Regions from separate parts of the Oerskovia sp. Root918 genome, predicted to be linked through region 1. Evidence: riboswitches for the same ligand, from Rfam matches in the RefSeq annotation. Region 1 holds a riboswitch; the other holds the start of a gene.

Region 1 (7,286 bases):
CGTCGCCCGGGTGGGCCTGGCGGACGCCTCGACGACGCTCGGGCCCGTGGAGGTCGCCGAGGCCGCGGGACGCCCCGCGCGCGGCGGCCCGGCGCGCGACCCGTCGCTGCAGCCGCCCGTGCGCACGATCGTGCGTGTGCCGCTGCGCGAGGGGCGCCGGCTCGCGCGCGAGCTCTCGGCCTCCCTCGCGGTGCGCTCGGCGAAGCGAGAGGGTGGGACCGTCCGCGTCCAGCTCGACCCCAAGGAGATGTTGTGAACCCCGCCACGCCCCCGACCCCGAGCACCGACCCCGGGGGGAGCGCACCCGCCCCCGTGATCGACACCGTGCTCTTCGACTTCGGCAACGTCCTGGTGACGTGGGACCCGTACGCGGCCTACGAGGGACGCATGGCCCGCGCCGACGTCGAGGCCTTCTTCGAGGCCGTCGACTTCCCCACGTTCAACGCGCGTCAGGACGCGGGCCGGTCCTGGGCCGACGCGCGCCGCGAGCTCGCCGAGCACCACCCCGAGCACGTGAGCACGCTCGACGTGTACACCGAGAACTTCGCGGCGAGCCTCGTGGGGCCCGTGCCCGGCACCGAGGAGGTCGTGCGCGAGCTGCGCGCGCTCGGCGTCCGGCTGTACGGGCTCACGAACTGGTCCGCGGAGATGTTCCACGAGGCCGAGCCCGCCGCCCCGGCGGTCGGGCTCATGGAGGACGTCCTGGTCTCGGGGCGCGTGGGGCTCGTCAAGCCGGACCCGCGCATCTTCGAGGTCGCGGCCGAGCGCTTCGCCCTGGACCCCGCGCGCACGCTCTTCGTCGACGACTCCGTGGCGAACGTCACGGCCGCCCGGGCGCTGGGCTTCCGGACGCTGCGCTTCGAGCACGTCGAGGGGCTGCGCGCGAGGCTGCGAGAGCTCGGCGTCCAGGTCGCCGCGGCCTGATCCGCGCCCTGACCCGGCCCGGGCGCCGACGCCGCACCGGGCCCCGCGCACCGCCCGGTCCGGGCCAGCGCCGTCCCTGCCCGCAGGGGTGCACCGCCTAGACTCGCCCCATGCGTGTGCTCTTCGCCGGAACCCCGGAAGCGGCCGTCCCGGCCCTCGATGCCCTGATCGACTCCCGGCACGAGGTGGTCGCCGTCCTCACCCGCGCCGACGCGCCCTCGGGCCGCGGCCGCAAGCTGACCCCGAGCCCCGTGCGGGTCCGGGCCGAGGAGGCCGGGATCCCGGTCCTCACCGACTGGCCCCGCGGCGCGGAGTTCGTCGCCCGGCTCGAGGCCCTCGAGATCGACTGCGCACCCGTCGTGGCGTACGGGCAGATCCTGCGCCGCGAGGTGCTCGACGTGCCCCGCTACGGCTGGGTCAACCTGCACTTCTCGGTGCTGCCCGCCTGGCGCGGCGCAGCCCCCGTGCAGCGCGCGATCATCGCGGGCGACGAGGTCACCGGCGCCACGACCTTCCTCCTCGAGGAGGGCCTGGACACCGGCCCCGTGCTGGGCACCGCGACCGAGACCATCCGCCCCCGCGACACCGCGGGCGACCTCCTGGGACGCCTGGCGACCTCGGGGGCCGGCCTGCTCGTGGCCACGCTCGACGCGATCGAGGACGGCGTGGCCTCCCCGGTCGCCCAGCCCGCCGAGGGCGTCAGCACCGCCGCCAAGCTCCTCCCGGAGGACGCGCACGTGCACTGGGCCCACCCGGCGCTCGCGATCGACCGTCAGGTGCGCGGCTGTACGCCCGCACCCGGCGCCTGGACCACGCTGCCCGACGGCGCCCGCCTGGGCCTGGGACCCGTCGCGCCGCGCCCCGACGTGCAGGACCTGGCCCCCGGCGAGCTGCGCGCCGGCAAGCGCGAGGTCCTCGTGGGCACCGGCACGCACGCGGTCGCGCTCGGCGAGGTCGCCCCCGTGGGCAAGAAGCACATGGCCGCGACCGACTGGGCCCGCGGCGCCCGCCTGGGCGACCACGTCGTCCTGGGGACCCCCGACGACACGAAGGACCACGCATGAGCGGCGAGGCACGCACCCCCGGAAGCCCCCAGCGCGGCGGGGGCACCGGACCCGACCGGCCCGGCGGCGACCGCCGCGACGCCCAGGGCCGCGAGCGCGGCGCGGCCCGCGCCCGGGGCGCGGGCCAGCGGTCGGAGTCGGCGCCCTCCCAGCGGGCCAAGGTGACCGACCCCGCGCGCAACGTCGCGTTCGACGTCCTGCAGGAGGTCGCGTCCTCCGACGCCTACGCGAACCTCGTCCTGCCGCCCCTGCTGCGCGTGCGCGGCATCCGCGGGCGCGACGCGGCCTTCGCGACCGAGCTCGCCTACGGCACCCTGCGCCTGCGCGGGCGCTACGACGCGATCGTCTCCCGGTGCGTGGACCGCCCGCTCGACCAGGTCGACCCGAACGTGCTCGACCTGCTGCGCCTGGGCGCCCACCAGCTCCTGGGCATGCGCGTGGCCCAGCACGCGGCCGTCTCGGAGACCGTGGGCCTGGCCCGCGCCCGCGCCGGGGCGGGCAGCGCCCAGTTCGTCAACGCGGTCCTGCGCAAGATCTCGCGCTCGACCCTCGAGGAGTGGCTCGAGGTCATCTCCGCCGACGCGCCCGACGACGTCACGCGCCTCGCGATCACCCAGTCCCACCCCGTGTGGATCGCCCGCGCCATGCGCGAGGCACTGGTCGGCACGGGACGCTCGGCCGACGACCTGGCCGAGCTCCTCGAGGCCGACAACACCGCACCCCGGGTGACCCTCGTCGCGCGCCCCGGACTGGTCAGCCGCGAGCGCCTCGCGGGCGAGGTCACGCACGACGTGCGCGGGGACGCCACCACGGCCCCCGGGCGCTGGGCGCCCACGGCCCTGGTCCTGTCCGGCTCGGACCCGGCCGCGATCCCCGCGGTCCGCCACGGGGCCGCGGGCGTCCAGGACGAGGGCAGCCAGCTCGTGACCCTCGCGTTCGCCGCGGTGCCCACGCTGCCCAGCGTGCCCGAGCACACCACTGCAGGCGCCGGCACCGGTGGGACGGCGGGCGACCTGCCCGACGGCGCAGCCAACCCCGACGAGCGCTGGCTCGACCTGTGCGCGGGCCCCGGCGGCAAGGCCGCGCTCCTGGCGTCCCTCGCGGGCGAGCAGGGCGCACGCATCGTCGCGAACGAGGTCGCCCCGCACCGGGCCCGCCTGGTCGAGCAGGCGCTCGCGGCCGTGCCGGCGGACGCGGTCGAGCGCGTGCAGGTGGGCGACGGCCGCCGGGTGGGGGTCGAGGAGCCCGGCGCGTACGACCGCGTCCTGGTCGACGCGCCCTGCACCGGTCTGGGGGCGCTGCGCCGGCGCCCCGAGTCGCGCTGGCGCCGCACCCCCGGCGACATCGCGACCCTCACGACGCTGCAGCGCGAGCTCCTCGGCTCGGCCCTGGACGCCGTGCGCCCCGGCGGCGTCGTCGGGTACGTCACGTGCTCCCCGCACCTCGCGGAGACCCAGCTCGTGGTCAAGGACGTCCTGGCCGGGCGCGACGACGTCGAGGTCCTCGACGCGGCCGCGGCCGTGCGGCAGGTCGCGGGGGACGACATCCCCCTCGCGGACCGCACCGACGTGCAGCTGTGGCCGCACGTGCACGGGACCGACGCGATGCACCTGACGCTGCTGCGCCGTCGGGCCTGAGCGCTGCCGTCCGCGGCCGGGCCGGGTGGTGAAGGCCACCCGGCCCGGCCCTTCCGCGTTCCCGCACGCGGAGCGGGTGCACTCTAGGCTGGTGCCCATGTCCGCACTCATCGCCCCCAGCATCCTGTCCGCCGACTTCGCGAACCTCGAGCGCGACCTGGGCGCGATCGCGACCGCCGACTACGCGCACGTCGACGTGATGGACAACCACTTCGTGCCCAACCTGACCCTGGGCCTGCCGATCTTCGAGCGCCTGGCCCAGGTGTCCCCGGTGCCGATCGACGCGCACCTGATGATCGCCGACCCGGACCGCTGGGCTCCCGGCTACGCCGAGGCCGGCGCCGCGTCCGTCACCTTCCACGCCGAGGCCGCCACGGCCCCCGTGCGCCTGGCGCGCGAGCTGCGCCGCCTGGGCTCGCGCGCGGGCCTCGCGCTGCGCCCCGCGACGTCGGTCGAGCCGTTCCTGGACCTGCTGCCCGAGTTCGACATGCTCCTGGTCATGACGGTCGAGCCGGGCTTCGGCGGCCAGTCCTTCATCGACGGCACGCTGCCCAAGATCCGCCGTATCCGCGACGCCGTGTCCGAGGCCGGCCTCGACGTGTGGATCCAGGTCGACGGCGGCGTCTCGCGCGCCACGATCGAGCGCGCAGCCGAGGCCGGGGCCAACGTGTTCGTCGCGGGCTCGGCGGTCTACGGGGCGGAGAACATCCCCGAGGAGATCGCGGCCCTGCGGGCGCTCGCGGAGGGCCACGCGCACTGACGTCGTTCACATCGGTCCAGCCCGCGGGACGGGCAGGTCCGCGTGCCCGCCGTCGAACGCCGGTGTGGCATGCTGGGTGGAGACGAGAAGCCGGGCCCGGCGCGCACCTTCGGTGGGCGGGGTCCGGGCTCGACAGCATGAGCAGTACGCACACACGTGCTCCGGGGTCGGTGTAATTCCGAGCCGGCGGTGACAGTCCGCGACCCACGCCTCGGCGTGGTTGACCTGGTGGAACTCCAGGACCGACGGTGAAAGTCCGGATGGGAGGAAGTACGTGGCGGCGCGGGGCGGAGCCCTGTGCCGTGGTGTCGTGACGTCCGTGGACCCTCGGGTCCCGTGGCGTCCGCCACCCCTCACCCCGGAGCGTCGTGCTCACCGGGAGGAGGACGTATGGGCGCCAGGCCCACCCTGACGATCGACGCCGCGATGGTGCGCGCGCTCGAGCTGGCCGCGCGCGGTCCGGCGCACGGCCCCAACCCGCGCGTGGGCTGTGTCCTGCTGGGGGCCGTGCCCCGCCCGTTGGACTCCCTGCCCGACGGCGCCGCTCCCGGACCCGTGGACGACGCACCCCGGGCGGTGCTCGCCGAGGGCTTCCACCGGGGCGCGGGCACCGCGCACGCCGAGGCCGCTGCCCTGGCCGACGCCCGCGCGCGCGGCGTGGACGTGCGCGGCGCGACGGCCGTGGTGACGCTCGAGCCCTGCAACCACACCGGACGCACCGGGCCCTGCGCCCAGGCGCTGCTGGACGCGGGCGTGGCCGAGGTCGTCTACGCCGTGGGCGACCCGAACCCCGTCGCCACCGGGGGCGCCGAGCGCCTGCGCGCGGCCGGGGTGCGCGTCGCCGCGGGGTTGCGCGAGGCCGAGGGCGAACGGCTGCTCGGCCCGTGGCTGGTCGCGGTGCGCCGCGGGAGCCCGTACGTGACCCTCAAGCTCGCCTCGACCCTGGACGGGCGCGTGGCGGCCCCCGACGGCACCTCGCGGTGGATCACCGGTCCGGTCGCGCGCGCGCACGCCCACCGGGTGCGCGCGCAGGTCGACGCGATCCTCGTGGGCACCGGCACGGTCCTGGCCGACGACCCGTCGCTCACGGCGCGCACACCGGTCGCCTCGCCCGCGAGCGCCGCTCACGGTGACGAGCGTGCGGCCGGGCCCGAGCACGAGCTCGCGGAGGATCGGCCGGTGACGGCAGGTGGTGGGGTGGTCGGGCCCGAGCCCGGGCTTGCCGACCATCAGCCGGTGAGGGTCGTCGTCGGGCTCCGTGACCTTCCGGCGCACGTGCGGCTCGCTCCGGGCGGGGCCTGGAGGGCCGACGGCGGCGGGCCCGTGCTGCACCTGCGCACGCGCGACGTGCGGGCCGTGCTGGCCGACCTGGGCGCTCGCGAGGTGCGTCACGTCCTGGTCGAGGGCGGGCCCGGCCTGGCGACCGCGTTCCTCGCGGCCGGGGTGGTCGACGAGATCCACGCCTACCTCGCCCCCGTGCTGCTGGGGGCGGGCCTGGGTGCGGTGGGCGACCTGGGCGTGAGCACGCTCGCGGGCGCTCCCCGCTTCACCACGCACGACGTGCGCCGCCTGGGCGAGGACGTCCTGGTCGTGGCCCGCGCCTCACCCGCTGCCCCCGCACACCATCCGAGCACCGTCCCCAGCACCACCCCCGAACAGGAGAGCTGATGTTCACCGGAATCGTCGAAGAGATCGGTACGGTCCGCGAGATCGCGTTCCCGGGCGGTCAGGAGTCCGACGCGGTCCTGACCGTGCACGGCCCCCTGGCCACCTCGGACGCGCACCTGGGCGACTCGATCGCGGTCAACGGCGTGTGCCTGACAGTGACGGGTGTGGGTCAGGACGGCACGTTCACGGCCGACGTGATGCCCGAGTCGCTGCGCCGCACCGCGCTCGGCGACCTGGCCGCCGGGTCGCCGGTGAACCTCGAGCGGGCCGTGCGGGCCGACACGCGCCTGGGCGGGCACATCGTCCAGGGCCACGTCGACGGCGTCGGCGAGCTCGTGAGCCGCACGCCGGGCGACCGGTGGGAGGATCTGGTCCTGTCCGCGCCCGCGGGCCTGACCCGCTACGTCGCGGAGAAGGGCTCGATCACGGTCAGCGGCGTCTCCCTGACCGTGACGCACGTGGGCGAGACGACGTTCGGCGTCTCGCTGATCCCCACCACGCTCGAGGCCACGATCCTGGGCTCGCTCGTGCCGGGCGACCGGGTCAACCTCGAGGTCGACGTGATCGCGAAGTACGTCGAGCGCCTGCTCGGCGCCCGCGAGCCCCACCGGGACGGCGCCTCGGGCGCGAGGACCCCCTCGACCGCCACCGACCTGCTCGGCACGAGCGCAGCACAGGAACGGGCACCGCGATGAGCACCCTCCCGGGCAGTGAAGAACCCGCCGTCCCCGCCTCGGCCCCGCACGTCGACCCCGTGCGCACCGGCACCATCGAGGAGGCCCTGGACGCGATCCGCGCGGGGCGCCCCGTCCTGGTCGCCGACTCCCCGGACCGTGAGAACGAGGCCGACGTGATCTTCGCGGCCCGCACCGTGACCCCCGAGTGGGTCGCGTGGACGATCCGTCACTCCTCGGGCTACCTGTGCGCGCCCATGCCGGCCGCGCGCGCCGACGCCCTGGACCTGCCGCTCATGGTCCCGCACAGCCAGGACCCGCGGCGCACGGCGTACACGGTCACGGTCGACGCGGCCACGGGCGTGACCACGGGCATCTCCGCGGCCGACCGGGCCCGGACCCTGCACGTCCTGGCCGACCCCGCCTCGGGCTCGGGCGACCTCATCCGCCCGGGGCACGTCCTGCCCCTGCGGGCCGTGCCGGGCGGGGTGCTGCACCGTGCCGGGCACACCGAGGCCGCGGTCGACCTGGTGCGCCTGGCCGGGGCGGGCGAGGTCGG
Region 2 (7,286 bases), on a different contig from region 1:
AGGTCCTCGACCGACTGGAGCGCGACGGCCGCGAAGGCCTCGTTGATCTCGACCAGGTCGAGCTCGTCGGCCTTCATGCCCTCGCGCTCGAGCGCACGCTCGATCGCGCGGGCGGGCTGGGAGTGCAGCGAGTTGTCGGGGCCGGCGACCTGGCCGGCCGACCGGATCTCGGCCAGCCACGTGAGGCCGCGGGAGACCGCGAAGGCCTTGCTGACGACCACGACCGCCGCGGCGCCGTCGGACAGCGGGGACGACGAGCCGGCGGTGATGGTGCCGTCCGCGACGAACGCGGGACGCAGGCGGGCGAGCGCCTCGACCGTGGTGCCGGGACGGATGCCCTCGTCGTCGGCGATGACCACGGGCTCGCCCTTGCGCTGCGGGACCGTGACCGGGGCGATCTCCTCGGCCAGGCGCCCTTCCGCGCGGGCCGCGGCCGCGAGGGCGTGCGAGCGGGCAGCGTACTCGTCCTGCTCGGCGCGGCCGATGCCGCGCGTGGTGCAGCCGCGGTCGGTGGCCTCGCCCATGATCTGACCGTCGAACGGGTCGCGCAGACCGTCGTGGGTGAGCGAGTCCGCCATTGTCACGTCTCCGAACGCGAAGCCCTTGCGCGAGCCGAGCACGAGGTGCGGCGCGTTCGTCATGGACTCCTGGCCGCCCGCGACGACGACCGACGCCTCGCCCGTGCGGACCAGGCGCGCCGCGTCGATGATCGCGGTCAGGCCCGACAGGCACAGCTTGTTGATGGTGACCGTGGGGACGTCCCAGCCGATGCCGGCCGCGATCGCGGCCTGACGGGCCGGACCCTGGCCGCCGCCCGCCTGGATGACCTGGCCCATGATCACGGCGTCGACGTCGGAGGCCGCGACGCCCGCGGCCTCGAGCGCGCCGCGGATCGCGTGCGCGCCCAGCTCGTTCGCCGACAGGGACGCGAGCGCGCCCTGGAAGCGCGTGAACGGCGTGCGTGCACCGTGCAGGAGGACGGGGACGTGGGCGTCGTTGCTCATGAGGTGCTCCGTGGGGGAAGGGGACCCGGCGCCGTGCGTGTCAGGTGAACGAGGAGGTCCGGTACGGCGCCGGGTGGTCTTGTGGTGTCGACGGGTGGCCGCTGCGGGCCAGGTGTGGCAGGAGAGGGTGCGGCGCTCCCGGTACGGGGAGCGCCGCCGCAGGGGGCTACACGAACGCCGAGACGCCCGTGATGTCGCGACCCACGATGAGGGCCTGGACGCTCTCGGTGCCCTCGTAGGTGTGCAGGGCCTCGATGTCCGCGAAGTGCCGCGCGACGCGGTTCGCGAGGAGGATGCCGTTGCCGCCCAGCATGTCGCGCGCGCTCGCCGCGATCTCGCGTGCGCCGCGCGTGCTCGTGTACTTGGCGATCGACGCCTGCGGGCCGGAGAGCTGCCCGGCCTCGTCGAGGCGGGTCATCTGCGCGACCAGGAGCTGCATCTGGGTGAGGGTCGAGAGCATGCGGGTCAGCCGCTCCTGGACCATCTGGTTGGCCGCGAGCGGGCGGCCGAACTGGACGCGCTGCGTGGCGTAGGCGACGGCCGTCTCGTAGCAGGCGGTCGCGTGCCCGACGGCGGACCATGCCACCCCGAGGCGCGTCGCCTGGAGCACGCGGCCGGTGTCCTTGAACGACCGTCCGCCCGGGAGCATGGCCGAGGCCGGGACGAACACGTCGGTCAGGACGATGTGGGCCTGCCAGATCGCGCGGAGCGAGACCTTGCCCTCGATGGTCGTGGCCGCGTAGCCCGGGGTGTCCTGGGGCACGAGGAACCCGTGCACCTGGTTGTCGCCCTCGTCGCCGACCAGTCGCGCCCACAGCACCGTGATGTCGCCGCACGACCCGAAGCCGATCCACTTCTTCTCGCCGTCGATCACGAAGCCCTCGACGCCGTCGCGGGTCTCGCGGCGGGCCGTGGTCTCGAGCGAGACCGAGTCCGAGCCGTGCGTGGGCTCGGTCAGGGCGAACGCGCCGAGCTTCTCGCCGCGAGCGAGCGGGCCGAGCCACTCGGCCTTCTGCTCGTCCGAGCCGAGGAGCTGGATCGAGCGCAGCGCGAGGCCGCCCTGGACACCGCAGATGGTCGCGACCGAGCCGTCGCCGCGCGACATCTCCATCTCGGCGAGACCGGCGCCCATGAGGCTGATCCGTGGCGCACCGGGGACGTCGACGCCGTCGCGCAGGAAGTCGAGCTCGCCCATGCGCTTGGCCAGACCGAACGGCACCTCGGCGCGCTCCCAGTACCCGTCGATCACGGGCAGGACCTCGTCCTGGACGAACGTGCGGACCCGCTGCTGCAGGTCGCGGTCGGCGTCGGTCGCGTCCGAGAACGCGCCGGCGTAGTCGATGCCGAGCGGCTGCGAGAGGTCGTAGTCCGGCTCGGTCACGTTCTGGCGGACAGGGTTCTCGATCGTCATGGGGGATGCTCCCGGGGTCGGGCCGGACGTCGGTGTCGGGCGATACCCCCCATGGTGCGTGATATCCCGTCTCAGGTCAAGAGACGGGGTATCACGGGCGGGCCCGGTGCCCGGCCTGACCAGGGGGAGCGCTCAGGCCCGCGCAGCCCCGGCGATGTTCACGAGCCAGCTCACGCCGAACCCGTCGACGCACATGCCGAACGCGTCTCCCCACGGCGCGACCTCGAGCGGCACGGTCACGCTCCCGCTCGACGAGAGCTTGTCCCAGTAGCCGCGCAGCTCGGCGTCGTCGGGCTGCTCGCCGCTCAGCGAGATCGAGAAGCCGGCGCCGGTCGGGACCTCCATCGAGCTCGGGGTGTCCGCGGCCATGAGGACCAGGCCGGTGGGGGACTCGAGCTGGGAGTGCATGACCTTGTCGGCGTCGGCAGGGTCCTCGGAGGCCTGGAAGTCGGCGAACGTGCTGATCGTCACCTCGCCGCCGAACACGTCGCGGTAGAACTCGATCGCCTGCCGTGCCTCGTCGCGGAAGTTCAGGTAGGGGTTGAGTCGCGTGACCATGATGGTGCCGCCTTTCCCGTCGCGTCCTCGCGTCATCGGGCCGGAAGTGGTGCGCCCGGCGCGAGCAGGGCGCACCTTCGAGTATCCGCCCGGCCCACCCGGACGCAAGGGGTGGCTTCAGGGGGTGGTGGCGGGGGCGCTCGCCGCGACCTCCAGTGCCTTGGAGCGCCGGTCGATGCGCCACCACACGAAGAACCCGACGAGCGTGAACGCCCCGTAGAACACGTACATGAACGCGGACGCGTAGAAGCCGGCGTCGACCAGCAGGGGCACGCCCACCACGTCGACGGCCACCCAGATCAGCCAGAACTCGACCCATCCCTTGGCCATGCCGTACGTCGCGAGCAGCGAACCCATGAAGATCCATGCGTCGGCCCACACGGGCTCGTAGGACTCGAGCATCCGGAAGATCGGGGTCAGGACGAGCGTCCCGCCCACGAGCGCCACGACGAGGAACGTTCGTTGCCGCCACGTGGCCCATCGCGGTTCGACCGAGACGCCGTGGCTGTCCGCGTCGAGACCGGCCGCGTCCTGGTCGAGGCGCGCACGGGTGCGCCGCCACTGGACCCACCCGTACACCGACACGACGACGAACATGACCTGGCGCCCGGCCTGGCCGAGGAGGTTGACGGGGTTGGGCGTCGCGAACACCGCTCCGAGGAACACCGTGAGGAGCAGCAGGTTCCCGACGATCCCCACGGGCCATGCCCAGATCTTGCGCCGCATGCCGCCGAGCGCGGAGGCCAGGCCGAACCCGTTGCCCACGATCTCGCGCCACAGCAGGTGCTGGCCGCCGATCGTCAGCTGCGCGTCGAAGAGCGCGTGGAGCAGGTCCATCGATGTTCCCTCGTCCCGGGCACGTCGGCTCCGGGGTGAGGGCGGGCGCCGGGTCGGGGGAGCCCTGTCCGGGCTGCCCGACGGCGGCGCTCACCACGGCGAGACCGGTCCGGACGGTCGGGGGTGGACACGACGATCACGTCGTGCCCAGCCCGGCCGGGGACGGCCGCGCCGCACGTGCTTCCTCCCATCCGGACTTTCACCGTCGGTCCTGGAGTTCCACCAGGTCAACCGCGCGTGGGCGCGGGTCGCGGACTGTCACCGCCGGCTCGGAATTGCACCGACCCCGGAGCACGTTCGTGCGTACTGCTTGCTGTGTGCTGCAACCGCAGATGCTACCCGTGCATTCCCGGGCTCATCGGTGCTGAGCCGAGTGCGTGGTTCGGCTGCGACACGCCCGGCGAGTCGCAGCCGAATCACGCACCCAACGCGTCGCGCACGGCCCGGGCCACCACGTCGGGGTCGGCGTCGCCGTCGAGCACGGTCACCACGACGCGGCGGTTCGGTGCGGTGCCAGCAGCGGCGGCAGCCTGGTCGTCCGTGCTCTCCGTGCCTGCCGTGCCCACCCTGCCCTCGGCGCCTGCCGTGCCAGCCGTGCCCTGCGTGCGCGCCGGTGCGGGCGACGTGGACGCGGTGGTGGGCTCCGCCGTCGGGCCCGCGGGGTTGCGCGCCGCGCGCCGCAGGTCCGCGAACGCCTCCTCGAGCTCGGGGCGCAGGTCCTGGTCGGGGTCGCGCAGCCAGCGGCGCAGGATCGCGTTGTGCACCGCGACGACCGACGCCGCGAACGCGACCGACGCGGTCGAGTGCCGGGTGTCGGCGGGCAGGGTGTCGCGCAGGTAGGACGTGAACGCGCGCTCGTAGCGGTGCGTGGTCACGAGCTCCCGGTCGCGCAGCGCCGGCACGTCCTGCAGGAGGCGGTGCCGCGCGACCGACGTCTCGCGCTGGCCCACGTGGTGGTCGAACACGAGCCGGGCCGCCTTGCACACCTCGACGTACGGGTCGACGTTCTCGAGCTCCTCGGGGGTGACGCCGCGGGCGGCGGGCCGGGTCTCCCCGAGGAGGACCACCACGGCGTCCAGGAGCAGCTCGTGGTCCGCGAAGACCACGTCCTCCTTGGAGCGGAAACGGCGGAAGAACGTGGCCCGGCTGATCTGCGCGGCGTCGGCGATGTCCTCGACGGTCGTCTGCTCGTAGCCCTTCCGGGTGAACAGCTCGATCGCCGCGTCGACCGCCTGCGCGTGGGTGTTGCTTCGTGCGGCACTCATGAACGGGACGGTACACCGCGCGCAGCGGGCGGGGCATGCTGCGGCGAGGCCGTGGGAGAGCGCTGCTCGTCAGTCGGTCGGTGGGGCACGTCGCCCGAGGATCGGCGGGTCGGTCGCCGCGCGCGGTGCTGGCGGGTTGGCGGCTGTCGCCGCGCGCCGGGCCCGACGGCGTCGCTACAGTGACGAGAGAGGCGGCGACAGGCCGACGCGACCCGGAGGCGACGCGGATGACTGACGGTGACGAGACGCGGGCAGCCGGCTCCGACGACGGAGCCGAGGGCGGCGCGGGCGAGCAGGCCGCGCGTTCGTGGAAGAGCGTCGACCACCACGCCCAGCGCGACAACCTGGGCGACCGGTTCGCGCGGGGTGGCCCCGCCGACTTCCTGTACGGGGCCGTGGTCTCGGGGTTCATGCTCGCGGTCTCGAGCACGCACGACGCGTCGAGCGACTTCGTGATGCTCGCGGTGGCCGGCGTGCTCGTGGGGTACTGGGCAGCGCACGTGTACGTGTCGGCGATCGGCGGGCGGTTCCGCGACACCGACCACACCATCACCGAGCGCCTGAGGCTCGCGTCGTCGGACGAGGTGTGGGTGCTGATCGGCGGGGTGCCCGCGCTCGGGGTCTTCCTCGTGGGGAGGGTGTTCGGGCTGGACGTGGTGGACGCCGCGCTGATCGCGCTGTGGTTCACGGTGCTGATGCTCGCGGTCGTCGGCCACCTCGCGGCGCACCGGGCGGGCGTCCGGGGGTGGGCGCTGACGGTCGAGACCGTGGTCGCGGGGGCGTTCGGCCTGCTCATCATCGGGCTGAAGACGCTGCTGCACTGAGGTGCTGCCCGCGAACCCGGGGCGGCCTCGCCCGTCCGAGCGACGCCCGGGCCTCGGTGCTCCCGAGGTCGTCGTCTGCGCAGCCACCACAATTGTTGTGGCTGCGGAGAAAACACACTCCGGGGTAGCGCCAGGCGTGTCCGGCACACCTGCCCGGCGGACGCTACGCCGCGGCCCGCACCAGCTCTCCGCACGCCAGCTCGACCGCGAGCGTGTTCCCCGGTGGGGCGAGCGGGCACGCCCACGCAGGGTCGTAGGCGCACGACGGGTTGTACGCGAAGTTGAGGTCGACGACCAGGGGTGCGTCGCCGTCGGGCACGGGACGGGACGACGCGGAACCCAGGTCCGCGCCCTTGATCGTGTCCAGCAGGTACCGCCCGCCGCCGTACGTCGCAGGCGACCGGTCCTTGACCGGCACGAACAGCCCGCCGCCGTACGAGCGCAGCGCCCACACGTCGAGCGACCCCAGGCCGGGGAGGTCGAGGCGCCCGACACGCTCGAACGGCACCACGCCGTCGGTGCCCGTGGGGACGTCGAGCCGTGCGGCGTCCGGCGTGCCCCGCGCGGGGTCGGGCACGAGCGGCACCTCGAAGCGCATCGCGGCGTCGTACGGACCGACCGGGAGACCTGTGAAAGCCGCACGGTCCTCGGGCAGGAGCGGCGAGGCCGGGTGCTCGGCCAGGAGGTCGTCGCGCGACGCGACCCAGTACTCGTGCGCGGCCGCGGGGTCCTCGGCCGCCAGGTCGCGGACGCGCGCGTACAGGTGCTGGACGCGGCGGCGCCAGTCGACGACGTGCAGCTCGGTGATCATCTGGCCAGGGTGCCAGGCCGCGCAGGGACCGGCACGCCGTCGCCCCGGCCGCCCCGACCTAGAAGACCGGCAGGAGCCTCAGCCACCCGAACGTGAACCGGAACGGCGAGCTCACCCCGGCCCACAGCACTCCCCACGCCCCCGCACGGTGCCGGACGGCCTCGACGACGTCGAGCGGTTGCCACACCGGCAGGGGCGCTCAGTGGTGCAGCCGGTAGAACCGGAAGAAGCTGAACCCCTCGATCGGCAGGACCTCGACGCGCTCGAACCCGGCGTCGAGCGCGTACCGCTCGAGCGTCGCGGGCCGCATGACCGTGCCCGTGCCGACCGACGGCGACGACGACAGGCCGTCCGGCAGGCACACGAACTGGCTGAACCCGTACATGAGCCGCTCCACCTCGTCCCCCGGCGCAGTGAACTCCTGGGCGACGGCCTCGTCCATGACGACCACGGCGCCGTCGGGCAGGACGGCCCGACGGACCGCCGACAGGACCTCGACCGGGCGCGGCATGTCGTGCGTGCACTCGAACGCGAAGGCCGCGTCGAGCGGGGCGTCCGTGGGCAGGGCCGCGGCGT

Evidence for each region. Region 1 has a riboswitch for FMN ahead of ribD (bifunctional diaminohydroxyphosphoribosylaminopyrimidine deaminase/5-amino-6-(5-phosphoribosylamino)uracil reductase RibD). Riboswitches for the same ligand answer to the same signal wherever they lie in the genome.
Region 2: it holds a riboswitch for FMN, as region 1 does, so the genes downstream of both, pnuC (nicotinamide riboside transporter PnuC) here and ribD (bifunctional diaminohydroxyphosphoribosylaminopyrimidine deaminase/5-amino-6-(5-phosphoribosylamino)uracil reductase RibD) in region 1, are expected to answer to the same signal.

Annotation. Positions count from the first base shown of each region.
Region 1 covers NZ_LMJG01000014.1:207,348-214,633, reverse strand. The annotation lists gene ASE27_RS14770 (primosomal protein N') at 1-256, shown strand, start outside; gene ASE27_RS14765 (HAD family phosphatase) at 253-924, shown strand; gene fmt (methionyl-tRNA formyltransferase) at 1,035-1,988, shown strand; gene ASE27_RS14755 (RsmB/NOP family class I SAM-dependent RNA methyltransferase) at 1,985-3,625, shown strand; gene rpe (ribulose-phosphate 3-epimerase) at 3,723-4,385, shown strand; FMN riboswitch at 4,538-4,663, shown strand; gene ribD (bifunctional diaminohydroxyphosphoribosylaminopyrimidine deaminase/5-amino-6-(5-phosphoribosylamino)uracil reductase RibD) at 4,776-6,053, shown strand; gene ASE27_RS14740 (riboflavin synthase) at 6,053-6,748, shown strand; gene ribB (3,4-dihydroxy-2-butanone-4-phosphate synthase) at 6,745-7,286, shown strand, end outside.
Region 2 covers NZ_LMJG01000001.1:315,826-323,111, forward strand. The annotation lists gene ASE27_RS01375 (acetyl-CoA C-acyltransferase) at 1-1,004, opposite strand, end outside; gene ASE27_RS01380 (acyl-CoA dehydrogenase family protein) at 1,171-2,415, opposite strand; gene ASE27_RS01385 (VOC family protein) at 2,548-2,973, opposite strand; gene pnuC (nicotinamide riboside transporter PnuC) at 3,091-3,810, opposite strand; FMN riboswitch at 3,984-4,109, opposite strand; gene ASE27_RS01395 (TetR/AcrR family transcriptional regulator) at 4,227-5,075, opposite strand; gene ASE27_RS01400 (hypothetical protein) at 5,303-5,899, shown strand; gene ASE27_RS01405 (DUF1684 domain-containing protein) at 6,063-6,710, opposite strand; gene ASE27_RS01410 (class I SAM-dependent methyltransferase) at 6,910-7,286, opposite strand, start outside.